2 regions of the Lysinibacillus sp. YS11 genome follow, and region 2 is predicted to be linked to the other one. Evidence: a T-box and tRNA genes for the amino acid it is inferred to sense, from the RefSeq annotation. Region 2 holds a T-box; the other holds one or more tRNA genes.
The links. The T-box of region 2 lies ahead of leuS (leucine--tRNA ligase). A T-box ahead of a tRNA ligase gene usually reads a tRNA of that ligase, here a tRNA-Leu.

Region 1 (4,423 bases), 610 kb from region 2:
TCGTGGATACCTTAATGAAACCTAGTCGTGACCCACGTGATGCATTCCCACAACCATTGCTTAAGACTGATGTATTAAAAATGGAAGATTTAAAAGTAGGTATGGAATTGCAGGGGACGGTAAGAAATGTAGTAGATTTCGGCGCATTTGTTGACATTGGCGTGAAGCAAGATGGACTTGTGCATATTTCTAAACTCCAAAATAAACGTATTAAGCATCCATTAGAAGTTGTGGCACTTGGGGATATTGTAACTGTCTGGGTTGAACAAATAGATGTAACGAAAGGGCGTATCTCTTTAACGATGCTTCCTCCTAAAAATCAAGCATTAGTTTGAGTACTAAATTTTTGCCACACTGTCTATACTACGCAGTGTGGTATTCTTGTTGTTAGAGGTGATTACTATGGACAATCAAGAATTACAAGAGCTTGTTCGTCGCTTATCTTTAGAAAACTTTCAGAGGCCTTTTCTGCATCAAGCCTACTTTAATCCGAGATTACGGTCAACGGGAGGACGATATCTTTTACAATCCCATAATATTGAGATTAATCCTAAAGCCTATGAGTTATACGGTTTGAAAGAGATTCAAGGTATTGTTTTACACGAATTATGCCATTATCACCTACATATTGAAGGTAAAGGGTATCAGCATCGAGATAAAGATTTTAGAGAATTATTAAGGAAAGTAGATGCCCCTCGATTTTGCGCAGTTTTACATGTCCCGAAAGCTACAGTTAAAAAACAACGACGACGCTATACATATACTTGTGTCAATTGCCACCAATTATATATACGGAAAATAAAAATGAATGTTGAAAAGTATTGTTGCAGTAAGTGTTTGGGGAAATTAAAATTAGTAGAGTAAAAAAAGTTTAAAAAATAGTTGACGTTTTGTTGAGTTGTCCCTATAATAGTAAAAGTCGACAAGATAACGACGACAACATAACATGAATTATTCCGAAGTAGCTCAGTTGGTAGTAGCACCTGACTGTTAATCAGGTTGTCGCAGGTTCGAGTCCTGCCTTCGGAGCCATGGCCCCTTGGTCAAGTGGTTAAGACACCGCCCTTTCACGGCGGTAACACGGGTTCGAATCCCGTAGGGGTCATTTTTCATAATTTAATGTAAATAATATTTTGGTCCCGTGGTGTAGCGGTTAACATGCCTGCCTGTCACGCAGGAGATCGCCGGTTCGATCCCGGTCGGGACCGCCACTTATTGGGGTATAGCCAAGCGGTAAGGCAACGGATTTTGATTCCGTCATGCCTAGGTTCGAATCCTAGTACCCCAGCCATTCATTTCTTAATTCGAGCCATTAGCTCAGTTGGTAGAGCATCTGACTTTTAATCAGAGGGTCGAAGGTTCGAGTCCTTCATGGCTCATCTCTTTAAGAAAAAGAGTTGACTTTTTGAATTATCATAGTATAATAAAAAAGTTACTAATTGAATGCGGTCGTGGCGGAACGGCAGACGCGCTAGGTTGAGGGCCTAGTGGGGGCAACCCCGTGGAGGTTCAAGTCCTCTCGGCCGCACCAAGTCAATTAATTAATTTCATATGCGCCCGTAGCTCAATTGGATAGAGCGTCTGACTACGGATCAGAAGGTTGTGGGTTCGACTCCTGCCGGGCGCGCCATTTTTAAGAAAATATATGCGGGTGTAGTTTAATGGTAAAACCTCAGCCTTCCAAGCTGATGTCGTGAGTTCGATTCTCATCACCCGCTCCAAAAAAAGTGTTGACAACCTCTTGGTTGTATGGTAAATTTAAATAGTTGTCCAAAAGGGCGATGACTTGAACCTTGAAAACTGAACAAGCAAAACGTAATCAATAAAAGTTTTAAGTAGCTAGTTTTGCTAGTGAACAAAACACAATTTTGGACATCAAACATGATGCCAGCAAAACAATTTGAGCTAATCAAATTTCTTTTATGGAGAGTTTGATCCTGGCTCAGGACGAACGCTGGCGGCGTGCCTAATACATGCAAGTCGAGCGAACAGAAAAGGAGCTTGCTCCTTTGACGTTAGCGGCGGACGGGTGAGTAACACGTGGGCAACCTACCCTATAGTTTGGGATAACTCCGGGAAACCGGGGCTAATACCGAATAATCTCTTTTACTTCATGGTGAAAGACTGAAAGACGGTTTCGGCTGTCGCTATAGGATGGGCCCGCGGCGCATTAGCTAGTTGGTGAGGTAACGGCTCACCAAGGCGACGATGCGTAGCCGACCTGAGAGGGTGATCGGCCACACTGGGACTGAGACACGGCCCAGACTCCTACGGGAGGCAGCAGTAGGGAATCTTCCACAATGGGCGAAAGCCTGATGGAGCAACGCCGCGTGAGTGAAGAAGGTTTTCGGATCGTAAAACTCTGTTGTAAGGGAAGAACAAGTACAGTAGTAACTGGCTGTACCTTGACGGTACCTTATTAGAAAGCCACGGCTAACTACGTGCCAGCAGCCGCGGTAATACGTAGGTGGCAAGCGTTGTCCGGAATTATTGGGCGTAAAGCGCGCGCAGGCGGTCCTTTAAGTCTGATGTGAAAGCCCACGGCTCAACCGTGGAGGGTCATTGGAAACTGGGGGACTTGAGTGCAGAAGAGGAAAGTGGAATTCCAAGTGTAGCGGTGAAATGCGTAGAGATTTGGAGGAACACCAGTGGCGAAGGCGACTTTCTGGTCTGTAACTGACGCTGAGGCGCGAAAGCGTGGGGAGCAAACAGGATTAGATACCCTGGTAGTCCACGCCGTAAACGATGAGTGCTAAGTGTTAGGGGGTTTCCGCCCCTTAGTGCTGCAGCTAACGCATTAAGCACTCCGCCTGGGGAGTACGGTCGCAAGACTGAAACTCAAAGGAATTGACGGGGGCCCGCACAAGCGGTGGAGCATGTGGTTTAATTCGAAGCAACGCGAAGAACCTTACCAGGTCTTGACATCCCGTTGACCACTGTAGAGATATAGTTTCCCCTTCGGGGGCAACGGTGACAGGTGGTGCATGGTTGTCGTCAGCTCGTGTCGTGAGATGTTGGGTTAAGTCCCGCAACGAGCGCAACCCTTGATCTTAGTTGCCATCATTTAGTTGGGCACTCTAAGGTGACTGCCGGTGACAAACCGGAGGAAGGTGGGGATGACGTCAAATCATCATGCCCCTTATGACCTGGGCTACACACGTGCTACAATGGACGATACAAACGGTTGCCAACTCGCGAGAGGGAGCTAATCCGATAAAGTCGTTCTCAGTTCGGATTGTAGGCTGCAACTCGCCTACATGAAGCCGGAATCGCTAGTAATCGCGGATCAGCATGCCGCGGTGAATACGTTCCCGGGCCTTGTACACACCGCCCGTCACACCACGAGAGTTTGTAACACCCGAAGTCGGTGAGGTAACCTTTTGGAGCCAGCCGCCGAAGGTGGGATAGATGATTGGGGTGAAGTCGTAACAAGGTAGCCGTATCGGAAGGTGCGGCTGGATCACCTCCTTTCTAAGGATTATTTCGGAATACAAACCTTGGGTTTGTAAGATTACGTTTTGCGTTCAGTTTTGAAGGTTCATTCTATCTGAATGAAACACTTCAAAACTTGTTCTTTGAAAACTGGATAAAACGACATTGAAATTGTAACAAACACATTTATTTTTTAAGTTTTTTATAGGCTTAATAACTTGGTTAAGTTATTAAGGGCGCACGGCGAATGCCTTGGCACTAGGAGCCGAAGAAGGACGGCACTAACACCGATATGCTTCGGGGAGCTGTAAGTGAGCTTTGATCCGGAGATTTCCGAATGGGGGAACCCACTACGTTTAATCGCGTAGTATCTTGACGTGAATACATAGCGTCTTGAAGGCAGACCCAGGGAACTGAAACATCTAAGTACCTGGAGGAAGAGAAAGAAAAATCGATTCCCTGAGTAGCGGCGAGCGAAACGGGAAGAGCCCAAACCAAGAGGCTTGCCTCTTGGGGTTGTAGGACACTCTATACGGAGTTACAAAAGAGCGAGTTAGATGAAGCGACTTGGAAAGGTCCGCCAGAGCAGGTAAAAGCCCTGTAGTCGAAAGTTCGTTCTCTCCTGAGTGGATCCTGAGTACGGCGGAACACGTGAAATTCCGTCGGAATCCGGGAGGACCATCTCCCAAGGCTAAATACTACCTAGTGACCGATAGTGAACCAGTACCGTGAGGGAAAGGTGAAAAGCACCCCGGAAGGGGAGTGAAAGAGATCCTGAAACCGTGTGCCTACAAGTAGTTAGAGCCCGTTAATGGGTGATAGCGTGCCTTTTGTAGAATGAACCGGCGAGTTACGATTACGTGCGAGGTTAAGCTTTAGAAGGCGGAGCCGCAGCGAAAGCGAGTCTGAATAGGGCGAAATAGTACGTGGTCGTAGACCCGAAACCAGGTGATCTACCCATGTCCAGGGTGAAGGTGAGGTAACACTTACT
Region 2 (4,423 bases):
TTAGATGGATGCAGTCCTTATTTTACTGCTTAAGCTCTAAATTAAAAAATGTACATTACTAAAATTGAATTTAGTAATGTACATTTTTACTTTATATCTCTTTATTTTACGACAATATTGACAAGTTTGCCTGGAATAACGATGATTTTCACTAAGCTCTTTCCTGCCATGTATTCTTGAACCTTTTCATCGGCAAGTGCTACTTTTTCAATATCCTCTTTTGAAGCATCTTTTGCTACGACGATCTTAGCACGAACTTTACCAGCAACTTGTACAGCAATTTCTACTTCATCATCCACAAGCTTTGCTTCATCATATGTTGGCCATTGCTCATATGAAAGAGTTGAATCGTGTCCTAATAGTTGCCATAGTTCTTCTGCAATATGTGGAGCGATTGGAGCTAGCATTTTCACAAAGCCTTCAGCATAAGTCGTTGGAATCACATCAGCTTTATAGCAATCATTAATAAAGACCATCATTTGTGAAATAGCTGTGTTAAAGCGGATGCCTTCATAATCCTCTGTCACTTTTTTCACTGTTTGGTGGTATGATTTTTCAAGTGATTGATCGTTAGACACTTGAATTTTTGCTGAAATTGCGCCATCTTCTTCACTGACAAATAGACGCCAGATACGGTCTAAGAAGCGACGTGCTCCATCTAAACCATTTGTAGACCATGCAACAGAAGCCTCTAGTGGGCCCATGAACATTTCATATAAACGTAATGTATCGGCACCATGTGACGTAATGATTTCATCCGGGTTGACAACATTGCCCTTAGATTTAGACATTTTCTCGTTACCTTCACCTAGAATCATTCCCTGGTTAAATAATTTTTGGAATGGCTCTTTTGTATGAACAACACCTAAATCATAGAGAACTTTATGCCAGAAGCGAGCGTATAGTAAATGTAATACAGCATGCTCCGCACCACCAATATAAATATCAACAGGTAACCAACGTTTTAGTAACTCTGGGTCTGCAATCGCCTCTGTATTTGTAGGGTCGATATAGCGTAGGAAGTACCAGCTCGAACCTGCCCACTGCGGCATTGTATTTGTTTCACGACGTCCTTTTTTACCTGTCTCTGGATCGACAACATTTACCCATTCTTCAATATTTGCTAATGGTGATTCACCAGTACCTGATGGACGGATATTATCTGTTTTTGGTAGCATTAAAGGTAATTCTGATTCTGGAACTGGCGTAATCGTGCCATCTTCCCAATGAATCATTGGAATTGGTTCACCCCAATAACGCTGACGGGAGAATAACCAGTCACGTAGACGATAAGAAATTTTCTTCTCCCCTACACCTTTTTCCGCTAACCATTCAATGGCTTTCGCAATGCCATCTGCTTTATTTAAGCCATTCAGGAATTCAGAGTTAATATGTTGACCATCACCTGTAAATGCTTCTTTGCTAATGTCTCCACCTTCAAGTACAGGAACGATGTCTAAGCCAAATTCAGTTGCGAATTCATAGTCACGTTCATCATGTGCTGGCACCGCCATAATAGCACCTGTACCATAAGACACTAACACATAGTCAGCAATCCAAATCGGCACTTTTTTACCGTTAATCGGATTCACTGCATAAGCACCTGTAAATACACCTGTTTTTTCTTTCGCTAAATCTGTACGCTCTAGGTCGGATTTCATTTTAACTTTCTCTAAATAAGCCTCAACAGCTTGGCGTTGGTCAGCTGTTGTAATTTGTTCCACTAATTTATGCTCTGGTGCAAGCACACAGTATGTAGCACCAAACAATGTATCAGGACGTGTTGTGAAAACTGTGAAGTTTTGATCTGAACCGTCAATGGCAAATGTCACTTCTGCCCCTTCTGAACGGCCAATCCAATTGCGTTGCATATCTTTAATAGATTCAGGCCAATCAACTTCTTCTAAGTCATCGATTAAACGATCAGCATAGGCTGTAATTTTAAGCATCCACTGCTTCATTGGTCTGCGTTCTACTGGATGACCACCACGCTCTGATTTCCCATCAATTACTTCTTCGTTAGCTAATACCGTGCCAAGTGCTGGACACCAGTTAACAGCTACTTCATCCACATAAGCTAAACCTTTCTTATAAAGCTGGATAAAAATCCATTGTGTCCATTTATAATACTCTGGATCAGTTGTGTTAATTTCGCGATCCCAATCATAGCTGAAGCCTAGCTCTTGAATTTGACGTTTAAATGTCGCAATATTTTTAGCTGTAAATTCAGCTGGATCATTCCCTGTATCAAGTGCATATTGCTCAGCTGGTAAACCAAAAGCATCCCAGCCCATTGGATGAAGTACATTATAGCCTTGCATACGTTTAAAGCGTGATAGAATATCAGTTGCCGTATATCCCTCTGGATGGCCTACATGTAGTCCTGCGCCAGATGGATAAGGGAACATATCTAAAGCAAAGAATTTAGGCTTCGCTGTTTCATTTTCAGTTTTAAATGTTTTGTTATCAGCCCAATATTGCTGCCACTTTTTTTCAATTTGTTCATGATTAAAACTCATTTTTTTTCCTCCTTCGATTGATCGTGCTGCTCTCCATCATAATTGACAAAATATTTAAAAAATAAAAAAACTCGCCCCTTTCTTATAGAAGGGACGAGAGAATTTGTACTCCCGCGGTACCACCCAAATTAGTGATTACACTCGGCTCAAGCTTCCTTAACGCGGAAGAAACGACACACGCTGTTTCACGCGGGCAGACTCAGAAGGCGAGTTCAACTTGCATTCTTACTAGCTCCCACCAACCGCTAGCTCTCTAAAAAGAACCACAAATCTACTATTCCTCATCACAGTCTTTACATGATATTGCATTTATTCTAATGGAAAGTATTGAAAAGCACAAGCCTTTGTTTACAGCTTACCCATTACTGAACAATTAAATCCTTTTCTTCCTTAGACTTTGATAAATCCTGACATTCATGAAAAGCAAAGTGCTGACAACCAATACATTGATTGACGTTTAAATAATGGAAAGCTTTTGTAATCGCTTCTCCAGTATGCTGAAAAAAATGCTGCGCGCCTATTTTATCGTAAAGTCCATTGTGCTGAAGAGCATCCTTTAAATCTCCTTGCACACCCGTTACCAAAATAGTACCGCCCTGTGCTGTATAATTTTCAATGATATTACTAAAATATGCTTCTCCAGTAGAATCCATAAAGGGCACTTTCCCCATCCGTAATATCAAAACTCTTGGTTGCTGATGCAAAGTACTTTCAATCGTTTGTTCAAACATTTGTGCAGCACCAAAAAACAACGGCCCTTCAATTGTGTACATACTAATTTGCGGGCAATCATGCTGCTGATGCACTACATGTGGCTGTACCTTTTCACTTTTATTTGAATGATCTGGAAGTACTTTTGTAACAACAAGCTTTTCACTCATGCGTTTCGCAAATAATAGCACAGCCAGCACAAGCCCTACCTCTACTGCTAATGTAAGACTAGTGAATACCGTTAATAAAAAGGTAATCAATAATACCAGTGAGTCGCCTGATTTTAATTTTGCGATATGTGAAAAATGATGTCGCTCACTCATATTCCAAGCTACGACCATCAATACCGGAGCCATGCTTGCTAACGGAATATGAGATGCATATGGAGCTAATAACAATAATGTGATTAAAACAAACACACCATGAATGATACCAGACATAGGAGATACTGCGCCTGTTTTGATATTGGTCGCTGTGCGTGCAATGGCGCCTGTTGCTGGAATACCACCGAATAAAGGCGTCACAATATTAGCAATCCCCTGACCAATTAACTCACGATTACTGTTATGCTTACTATTTGTCATCCCATCCGCCACAACTGCCGATAATAGAGACTCAATACCACCTAGCATTGCAATGACAAACGCTGGGCCAATAAGTTGTTGTAATCGTTCGAGCGTGATGTTCGGTAAGGCGAAATGAGGTAATGTATTAGGAATTTGCCCATAAGCCGTTGCAATGGTAGCAACTTGTCCTGAAAAGAAGAAAGTTGCCAAAAGTGTAGAGACAACGATACCCGCTAATGCTCCTGGAACCTTTGGAAAAAACTTTGGAGTTATCATTATTGTCGCCAAGCATACGACAGCAGTAAGAATACTATACGTATTTGTCGTACCAAGCTGCTTAATGATTTCCTGTATGTTGGCGATAAAATATTCATGCCTTTTAACATTTGTGAGCCCTAGAAAGTTAGCGATTTGACCTGTAAAAATAATCACTGCTATCCCTGCTGTAAAACCAACTGTTACAGGACGTGGAATAAACTTAATTAAAGTCCCTAACTTAAAAAAGCCCATGACACAAAGCAATACCCCTGCCATCAAACCCGCAAGTAATAAATCTTCATAGCCATAGGTAAGAACAATCCCCAATAGAATTGGGACAAACGCTCCCGTAGGCCCACCTATTTGATA

Region 1: it has a tRNA-Leu gene. The T-box ahead of leuS (leucine--tRNA ligase) is inferred to sense a tRNA for this amino acid. The anticodon was not compared.

What each region holds. Positions count from the first base shown of each region.
Region 1 covers NZ_CP026007.1:4,105,266-4,109,688, reverse strand. Annotated here, with positions in the region: gene LBYS11_RS20595 (Tex family protein) at 1-335, shown strand, start outside; gene LBYS11_RS20590 (SprT family protein) at 403-864, shown strand; tRNA gene LBYS11_RS20585 (tRNA-Asn) at 956-1,032, shown strand; tRNA gene LBYS11_RS20580 (tRNA-Glu) at 1,034-1,105, shown strand; tRNA gene LBYS11_RS20575 (tRNA-Asp) at 1,136-1,211, shown strand; tRNA gene LBYS11_RS20570 (tRNA-Gln) at 1,217-1,291, shown strand; tRNA gene LBYS11_RS20565 (tRNA-Lys) at 1,307-1,379, shown strand; tRNA gene LBYS11_RS20560 (tRNA-Leu) at 1,446-1,531, shown strand; tRNA gene LBYS11_RS20555 (tRNA-Arg) at 1,554-1,630, shown strand; tRNA gene LBYS11_RS20550 (tRNA-Gly) at 1,648-1,721, shown strand; rRNA gene LBYS11_RS20545 (16S ribosomal RNA) at 1,920-3,471, shown strand; rRNA gene LBYS11_RS20540 (23S ribosomal RNA) at 3,653-4,423, shown strand, end outside.
Region 2 covers NZ_CP026007.1:3,496,612-3,501,034, forward strand. Annotated here, with positions in the region: gene leuS (leucine--tRNA ligase) at 102-2,519, opposite strand; T-box leader at 2,606-2,816, opposite strand; gene LBYS11_RS17435 (SulP family inorganic anion transporter) at 2,882-4,423, opposite strand, start outside.